4 regions of the Pseudomonas sp. MAFF 730105 genome follow, and region 2 is predicted to be linked to each of the others. Evidence: predicted binding sites of a transcription regulator. Region 2 holds the regulator's gene; each other region holds the start of a gene.
The links. Region 2 encodes FliA, which starts transcription of late flagellar genes. Its sites were predicted from a motif close to CTAAAGTTTNNNNNNNNNNNGCCGNTAA; they were not measured.
Positions count from the first base shown of each region.

Region 1: a site for FliA is predicted at 1,161-1,188, ahead of PCOSP_RS14315 (methyl-accepting chemotaxis protein). Genes of this name have one in related genera too.
Region 3: a site for FliA is predicted at 1,012-1,039, ahead of PCOSP_RS01770 (methyl-accepting chemotaxis protein). Genes of this name have one in related genera too.
Region 4: a site for FliA is predicted at 858-885, ahead of PCOSP_RS14495 (methyl-accepting chemotaxis protein). Genes of this name have one in related genera too.

Region 1 is NZ_AP018438.1:3,252,474-3,254,665, forward strand. It holds gene PCOSP_RS14315 (methyl-accepting chemotaxis protein) at 1-1,112, opposite strand, end outside; gene PCOSP_RS14320 (GNAT family N-acetyltransferase) at 1,233-2,177, opposite strand; gene PCOSP_RS14325 (phenylacetate--CoA ligase family protein) at 2,174-2,192, opposite strand, start outside.
Region 2 is NZ_AP018438.1:1,901,875-1,904,066, reverse strand. It holds gene PCOSP_RS08490 (chemotaxis response regulator CheY) at 1-283, opposite strand, end outside; gene fliA (RNA polymerase sigma factor FliA) at 450-1,193, opposite strand; gene fleN (flagellar synthesis regulator FleN) at 1,190-2,020, opposite strand; gene flhF (flagellar biosynthesis protein FlhF) at 2,136-2,192, opposite strand, start outside.
Region 3 is NZ_AP018438.1:397,685-399,876, reverse strand. It holds gene PCOSP_RS01780 (lipocalin family protein) at 1-545, opposite strand, end outside; gene PCOSP_RS01775 (outer membrane protein assembly factor BamE domain-containing protein) at 577-831, opposite strand; gene PCOSP_RS01770 (methyl-accepting chemotaxis protein) at 1,115-2,192, shown strand, end outside.
Region 4 is NZ_AP018438.1:3,293,079-3,295,270, reverse strand. It holds gene PCOSP_RS14500 (undecaprenyl-diphosphate phosphatase) at 1-733, opposite strand, end outside; gene PCOSP_RS14495 (methyl-accepting chemotaxis protein) at 982-2,192, shown strand, end outside.

The sequences.
Region 1 (2,192 bases), 1.4 Mb from region 2:
CCAATTGCTCCCAGCTCGTCCTCGGCACGGATGGTGATGCGTCGGGTCAGGTCGGCATCGCCGGTGGACAGCGCGTCGATGTTGCCCTTGAGTATCTTCATGCGGCCGGTCAGTTGGCGGATGGCGTACAACTGCATCAGCACCAACAGGATGACCATCGGGATTTGCAGCAGACTGAGGGTATTCAGTACGTCATCGCGCTGGGCGGTGATCAGGCGGGTTGGCAAGGCGGTGGCGAGGAACCAGGGCGTGCCTTCGATGGGGCGCATGAAGAACGTGCTGGCTTCGCCCTTGTTGTCGAACTCGACCCGCTGCAACGGTTGATCACGGTGAGCCAGGCCTGCCTTGACCTGAGCGGCAAAGGGCGAGGCGGCGGCCAGTTCGCTGACATTCTTGAGCACGATCGGACCGCTGATGCGCGAGCTGTTGCTGATGATCTTGCCGTCGCCTTCGACAATCAGCATCTCGGCGTTCAGGTCGGCTTCCTTGCGCGCCACCAGGTCATTGAAGAACCCCAGGGTCACGTCAATGGTGGAGACGCCATAAGGAACGCCGTTTTTCTGGATGGCCATGGCGCAGTTGGTGCGCGGTTCGGCGCTGGCGTCATCTTTATAGGCGGCGGCCCAGGCGCATTTGCCGGGCGGGGTGGCCATGCCGCCCTTGTGCCAGGGCTGCTCGTAATAGTTTGGTGCGGCGTCGCTGTTCCAGAACGTATTGACCACCAGCTTGCCAGAGCTATCGCGGTGCCAGAACGTGCTGAACTTGTTGCGTCCTTCGGCGCGCTGGTTGGGCAGCGGCCAGATCCCGCCACCGAAGACTTTCGGTTCGCCGTATTGGTCCACCAGACCTGGAAGTACCTTGTCGATGGCATCGCTGTCGAGCAACGGAATGGTCTGGGTGATGCTGCGTTGCTGGGCCTGTACTTTGTTCAGCTCGCCCTGGATCTGCTCCGCGACTTCGCCGATGCGGTTGAGCGCCACTTGCTCCTCGGTCTGGCGCAGCTTGGGCGCCACCAGATAACTGATGCCCACGACCGTCAGGATGGACAACACCAGGATGAATAGGACCAGGAACAGCGTGTAGCGAGCCTGAATAGTGCGGAATGAGGGCATTGGACAGTTCCTTGCTCGAAGGCGTCTTTCGGGGCGGTAGACTTATCTGTATCGGCCCCTCGCCATAGCGCTTGAATGTCGGACGCTTGGCGCGGGGTACCGTTCGTCGCCCGCCTCCCGTCACGCCGCCGAGCTGGACCGCGTGCCTCTCCAGGTCTGTGTATGGGCCTGCAGCTCATCGTGCAGTCGTTGCATCGGCCTGGCATGCAGGTCGAGCTGGCGAGCCAGCGCGCCACGGTGAAACAGCGCCTGCCAGTGCAGCTCGCCTTCGACGGGCACCATGCCGGTAAAAATGAAGCCGGCAGCCATCAACCGTCGATAATCCTCGGGGAACTGTCGACGCAGTCCGAGTCGTACCGAGATCGACCAGTGGGCCGGCAAGCGTTGCAGTTGCCTGGCCAGATGCCGGCTCATGTGACCAGCGACCACGTCGATACGCCCGGGTAGTGAGCTGATCTGCAGTGGCTGCATCGAGGCCGGTGCATCGTCGACGGTGGTGCCAAATTGCGCTGCCAAGGGAGTCATCAACCATTGGCACGAGGCAGGCCAGTGCACCTGCGGCAAAGGCCGCTGATGCTCGCCCATCATCTGGCAGCCGATCACAATCGTCTCGGCCTGGGCCGCGGCGAACGGCGAGGGCACGTAGTCGGGCATCAGCCCGACATCATGGAAACCGAGTCGTTGCGCCAATCGTTGGCTGTAGAGGTGGCTGGTGACCTGTTTGATGGACAGCCTGACGAGACCGAGGTCGTTACAGCGCTCCAGGAGTAGCCGGCCCAGGCGGGTAGCGATCTGGCTGCCTTGCCGTGCCGGGTCCACTGCCACCAGTGCCAGTTCCGCATCCTCCCGGTTCGCGACCGGTCGGCACAACGCCGCGTGGCCCACCACCCGGTCCTCCATCACGGCAACCATGGAAAACCAATGTCGATGCTGATTGTGCTGGCAGATCATGTGGGGCACGTAGACGTCTGGCGAAACGTAGTGATCGCCGTATACCCGGCGGAACAGTTCGCTGGTTCCGATGGCATCCGTGGGCCTGAATGTCCTGATGACCAAGGTACTCATCTGGCGTGCCTCGCT
Region 2 (2,192 bases):
GGGCCGCTTCGATGATCTGCTCGCGCTTGGCTTCGGCGGTGACCATCAGCACCGGGAGGTGCTTGAGTTTTTCATCGGCGCGCACATGGCGCAGCAAATCGATACCGGTCATGCCAGGCATGTTCCAGTCAGTCACCAGAAAGTCGATGCTCCCGCTGTTGAGAACCGGGATGGCAGTAGTGCCATCGTCGGCCTCGACCGTGTTGGTGAACCCAAGGTCACGCAACAGGTTTTTTATGATCCGCCGCATCGTTGAAAAGTCATCAACAATGAGGATTTTCATGTTCTTGTCCAATTCGACCTCCAAGCAGTCTTAAACGCGTGCAGCACCTGAACGCGCCATTTCAATCAATCCGGTACAGCATTCGACAACGGCCCGGGACACAACGGATCGAGACTGCGCAACACGTGCCACGCAAACCCTGCTCGCAACCTCCCCGCACCGATTGTCAGCGCGCTCGCCACTCCCCCAAACGCCCCCGCAAACGGGCGGCGCACTGGCTGTGTAACTGACTGACCCGCGATTCGCTGACCCCCAGGACTTCACCGATTTCCTTGAGGTTCAGCTCTTCGTCGTAGTACAGCGCCAAGACCAGTCGCTCACGCTCCGGCAAATTGGCAATCGCATCGGCCAGCGCGCTCTGGAAACGTTCGTCTTCCAGATCACGCGCAGGCTCCATGTGAGTACTCGCGCCATCCTCGTGCAGCCCTTCATGATCGCCGTCCTGCAACAGGTCGTCGAAACTGAACAGGCGGCTGCCCAAGGTATCGTTCAAAATCCCGTAATAATCATCGAGACTCAACTGGAGTTCGGCCGCAACCTCATGATCTTTAGCGTCTCGCCCGGTTTTCGCTTCGATAGCGCGAATGGCGTCACTGACCATGCGGGTATTACGGTGCACCGAACGGGGTGCCCAGTCGCCCTTGCGGACTTCGTCGAGCATCGCGCCACGAATGCGAATGCCGGCGTACGTCTCGAAACTGGCGCCCTTGCTCGCGTCGTATTTGTTCGCCACTTCGAGCAGTCCGATCATGCCCGCCTGGATCAGGTCTTCAACCTGGACACTGGCCGGCAACCGCGCCAGCAAGTGATAGGCGATGCGCTTGACCAGGGGCGCGTAACGCTCGATCAACTCGTACTGGGCGTCCCGTGCCGATTTTTTGTAGAGGTGGTTGTAACCGCTGGCTGTCATAACACGGGCCCTGCTGTTTGTTGCACGAGACGCTCGACGAAAAACTCCAGATGCCCACGAGGGTTGGCCGGCAGTGGCCAGGTATCGACCTTCTGGGCGATCGCCTTGAATGCCAGCGCGCATTTGGAACGGGGAAAAGCTTCATAGACGGCACGTTGCTTCTGGACAGCCTTGCGCACGCTCTCGTCGTACGGCACGGCGCCGACGTATTGCAGGGCAACGTCCAGGAAGCGATCGGTGACCTTGGTCAACTTGGCGAACAGGTTGCGCCCTTCCTGCGGGCTCTGGGCCATGTTGGCCAGGACGCGGAAGCGGTTCATGCCGTAGTCACGGTTCAAGAGCTTGATCAGGGCATAGGCGTCGGTGATGGAGGTGGGCTCGTCGCAGACCACCAGCAGCACTTCCTGGGCGGCACGCACGAAACTGACGACCGAATCACCGATACCCGCCGCCGTGTCGATCACCAGCACATCGAGGTTGTCGCCAATGTCGCTGAATGCCTGGATGAGACCGGCGTGCTGGGCCGGGGTCAGATGAACCATGCTCTGGGTGCCGGAGGCGGCCGGCACGATACGAATCCCGCCCGGCCCCTGCAACAACACATCACGCAGTTCGCAGCGGCCTTCGATCACGTCCGCCAGCGTGCGTTTGGGTGTGAGCCCCAGCAGCACGTCCACGTTCGCCAGGCCCAGGTCGGCGTCCAGCAGCATGACCCGTCGGCCAAGCTCTGCCAGAGCCAGGGACAAGTTCACTGACACGTTAGTCTTGCCGACGCCACCTTTGCCGCCGGTCACCGCGATCACCTGTACGGGATGCATGCTGCCCATGTTCGTTCTTTACCTGTCTTACTTAGACGGAGGCCACATTACTGGCTGCGCGTTCACATACGGAACATTGCCTGGCAGACCATCGATGTAGGTACAAAAAATATTCATGATTACCTCAGCCAACCTGCTTGGTCGGGCTGTGGTAGATATCAGCGAACATATCAGCCATGGC
Region 3 (2,192 bases), 1.5 Mb from region 2:
CGATCCGAGGCGCGCCAGATCAGTCGTGTCGTGTCATAGCCCTGCTGGCGTGCCTTGCTCAGCAGTTCTTCGCGCACCACACTGTTGACCGTCGGCGTACGGGACAACAACCACATGTAGCGCCGGCTAGGGTCGCCGACAATGGCGGTCTTGTAGTCATCGCTGACGTACAACACCCAATATTGTCCCTTCGATACACCCGGCAGGATCCGCGAGACCCAGGTGTCGAACTCGACCCAGAGCTTGTCGGTCTTGCCCGGCACCTGTGGCGTAGCGGTGCCCTTGGCTTCTTCCCACTTCCAGTCAGAGGTCAGGCAGCGATTGAACACCCCCATGTTGCCGTCAGGCTTGAGGGTGTAATGGGCTTCCGATTGTGCGCAGTTGCGCTGGAAATACATTGGCAGGCGAGCCAACTCGTACCAGGTCCCTTGGTAACGCTTGAGATTGACGCTGTTGACGGTCTTGGGCGCCAACGGGTCTTCGCCAGAAGTGGCACAGCCGGCCAATACCAGGCCAGCCAAAAGCACTAACAATAACCGCATCATTATTTTTCTCCCGCGGGCACGTGGCCCCGGTTTACTTCAGGCCTTGGCCGGAAAACATCAACACCTTCTCACCGGCATACTGCACGCTGATAAAGCTTTTCTGATCGCCCCAGGTGCAACTGGACATGCCGAGCGCGCCCGAACAGTCGGTCGGTTTCCCCAGTAACGTCTCGACTTCGGCCTTGGACATGCCGGCTGACAGCTTCGAATAGTTTTCCTGGTTGACCTTGCTGCATGCGGTCAACAAGACGCACAAAGACAACAACGCGATAGATCGCAGGGACATCGTGAAACTCCTGGAGCGGAAGGGAGGTGGCAGGGTGCCAACCTGAAGCTTAGAAGAGAAAACCCCTATCTGGTTCCCCGCGCAACCCGGTATTTATTGGAGTAAAAGCAGGTAGTTCGTCGGTAAATCAACAAGTTTGTGATGCCGTCGTGCATTTCGTCGGTTTTACCTCGTTGACGCCTGAATCCCGGCGCTCTCAGGCCGATAAAAGAACAGCGCGAAACCCTGCCTTATGGCAAATTGACGCCCCTTCCTGACCAGCTCCTATGCGGTAGCGTTCTTAATGACCAGAAACATGAAATTCAGCCACAAAATCCTGCTGGCCGCAGCCCTTGTGGTAGCCGTTGCGTTCGCCTGTTTCATCCTGTTCAACGACTATCGTCAGCGTCAAAGCCTGCGCAACAGCACCGAAACTTCCATGCAGGAACTCGGCAACCTGACCAGCCGTAATATCCAGACGTGGGTCGACGGTCGTATCCAATTACTCCAATCGCTGGCCCAGCAGATCGCCGTGGACGGCAACAGCGCTGCCAGCCTCAAGCGAGCCATCGACCTGCCCGCCTATACTGGCAACTTCCAGCTCAGCTACTTCGGTGGCGTCGACGGTGTAATGTTCTCCGTGCCGGCCGGCAATCGCGCCGCCGACTACGATCCTCGCGCCCGTGGCTGGTACAAGGCCGCCAACAGCGCACAGCAAACCATCGTTACCGAACCCTACATTGCCGCCTCGTCGGGCAAACTGGTCATCACCGTCGCGACCCCGGTACAGCGACAGAACCAGATGATCGGCGTGGCGGGTGCGGACATCGACCTGTCGAGCATCAGCACCATCATCAACTCGCTGAACTTCGGCGGCCACGGCCATGCTTTCATCGTCAGCGCCGATGGCAAGATCCTGATCCATCCCGACAGCAAACGCATCCTCAAGACCCTGGCCGAGGCCTACCCCAACGGGGCACCGCAGGTCAGCCCGGGCATGAAAGAAGTCGAACTCGACGGCAAGACCCAATTCATCTCGTTCACCCGGGTCAACGGCGTGCCGGGCGCCGACTGGTACGTGGCACTGGTACTCGACAAGGACACCGCGCTGGCCATGCTCAGCGAGTTCCGTACCTCGGCGCTGGTCGCCATGATCATTGCCGTGGTGTTCATCATCACCCTGCTGGGCATGTTGATCCGCGTGCTGATGCAACCGCTGCTGACCATGGGCCGTGCGATGCATGACATTGCCGAAGGTGAAGGTGACCTGACCCGACGCCTGACCATTCACGGCCAGGACGAGTTCGGTGCCCTGGGTACCTCCTTCAACCGTTTCGTCGAACGCATCCACACTTCGATCCGTGAAGTGGCCTCGGCCACCG
Region 4 (2,192 bases), 1.4 Mb from region 2:
TGTGGTTGGCGATGAACCGCAGCAACCCCTTGACGGCGATCATGGCGAAGATGAACGCGGTGACGAAACCGATGGCAAACACCGGGAAGTCCGCCGGTACGAAAAGCGCGCGGTATTTGTAGCCCGAGTAGACAGCCGCACCGACCATGGTCGGCATGGCCAGGAAGAAGGAGAACTCGGTCGCGGTCTTGCGCGACAGGCCGAACAGCAACCCGCCGATGATGGTCGAGCCGGAACGGGAGGTGCCGGGAATCATCGCCAGGCACTGGGCCAGACCGACCTTGATTGCATCTTTCCAGGTGATGTCGTCCACCGTTTCGGCGTGTACTTCATGCTGGCGCTGTTCGGCCCACAGCATGATGAAACCACCCACCACCAGCGCGGCGGCCACGGTGATCGGGTTGAACAGGTATTCGTGGATCAGATCCGCAAACAGCACGCCCAGCACCACGGCTGGCAGGAAGGCGATCAACAGGTTGGCGGTAAACCGCCGGGCACTGGGTTGGGTGGGCAAACCCAACACAACATCGAAGATCTTGCGCCGGAATTCCCAGACCACTGCCAGGATCGCCCCCAACTGGATGATGATGTTGAACGCCATGGCCCGTTCCCCACCGAACCCGAGCAAGTCGGCGACAACGATCTGGTGCCCCGTGCTGGAAATCGGCAGGAATTCCGTCAGACCTTCTACAATGCCAAGAATCAGTGCCTGAAAGGCAGTCCACAAATCCATTCATCCCCCAAGAAAGGCCCTGTCAGCAGGACCTCATCGATAATCAAGAGTCATGCCCTTACGAGCAGCGGGTGCACGATAACTGCGCCATAGCCCAAAAAACCAATGAAAAATCAAAGGCAGGCTCAGGTTTTGCGCCGCGAGGCCGAAATCCTATCAGACAAGCCCTCATAACGCCGACGCGTTATGGCCCAGGGGGCAATCCACCGGCCGTGGATGACAAGAACAAGAAACTGGAGTGACAGCGTATGAATAGCTTGCGCAATGTGTCGATCAGCCGACGCTTGTGGCTCATCCTCGTCGTGGCCATCTTGATGGTATTCACGCTGGGTGCCCTGATGCTGAAACAGATCCACAGCGATCTCTATCAGGCCAAGGTGCAGAAAACCCAGCATGTGGTCCAGACCGCCAGCGGCGTGCTGAGCTACTACCATGGCCTGGAAACCGCCGGCACCCTGACCCGCGAAGCCGCCCAGAAACAGGCCCTCAGTGCCGTGCGTGGCCTGCGCTATAACGAAACCGACTATTTCTGGATCAATGACCTGACCCCGGTCATGATCATGCACCCGACCAACCCGAAGCTAGAGGGCCAGAACCTCTCGGCGATCCGCGACCCGAACGGTTTCGCACTGTTCAACGAGATGGTCATCATCGCCAAGGCCAAGGGTGCCGGGATGGTGAACTATCTATGGCCGAAACCGGGCGCCGAGGCACCGGTCGGCAAGACGTCCTACGTCAAACTGTTCGAACCCTGGGGCTGGATCATCGGTTCGGGCGTATACGTGGATGACGTACAGGCCGAGTTCCTGGCCCAACTGATCAAGGCCTCGCTGGTGGGCCTGACGATCGCACTGATCATGAGCCTGCTGTTGACCCTGATCGTGCGCAGCATCGTGCGGCCCCTGCAAGAGACGGTGAACGCGATGGCCAACATTGCCAGCGGTGAAAGCGACCTGACCCGCACCCTCGACACCCATGGCCAGGATGAAGTCACCCAACTGGCGCGCCACTTCAACGCGTTCACGACCAAGCTGCGCGAGGTGGTGAGCCAGCTGCAGGTTTCTGCCAGCGCCCTGGGGCAATCGTCCAGCGAATTGGGCAGCGACGCCGCCCAGGCCCAGGAGCGCAGCCAACAGCAATCGCAGCAGATGGAGTTGGTGGCCACGGCGATCAACGAAGTGACCTATGGCGTCCAGGATGTGGCCAAGAACGCCGAACATGCCGCCAGTGAAATGCGCGACGCCGAGTCCCAGGCCCAGCAGGGCCAAGTCAACATCGATGGTAGCTTGCAGCAGATCGACCGTCTTTCCCAGACCATCGACCAAGCGGTTGAAGTGATTCGTACCCTGGCCAGCGAAAGCACCCAGATCGGCAGCGTGCTGGAGGTCATCCGTTCCATCGCCGAACAGACCAACCTGCTGGCCCTCAACGCCGCGATCGAAGCCGCTCGCGCCGGGGA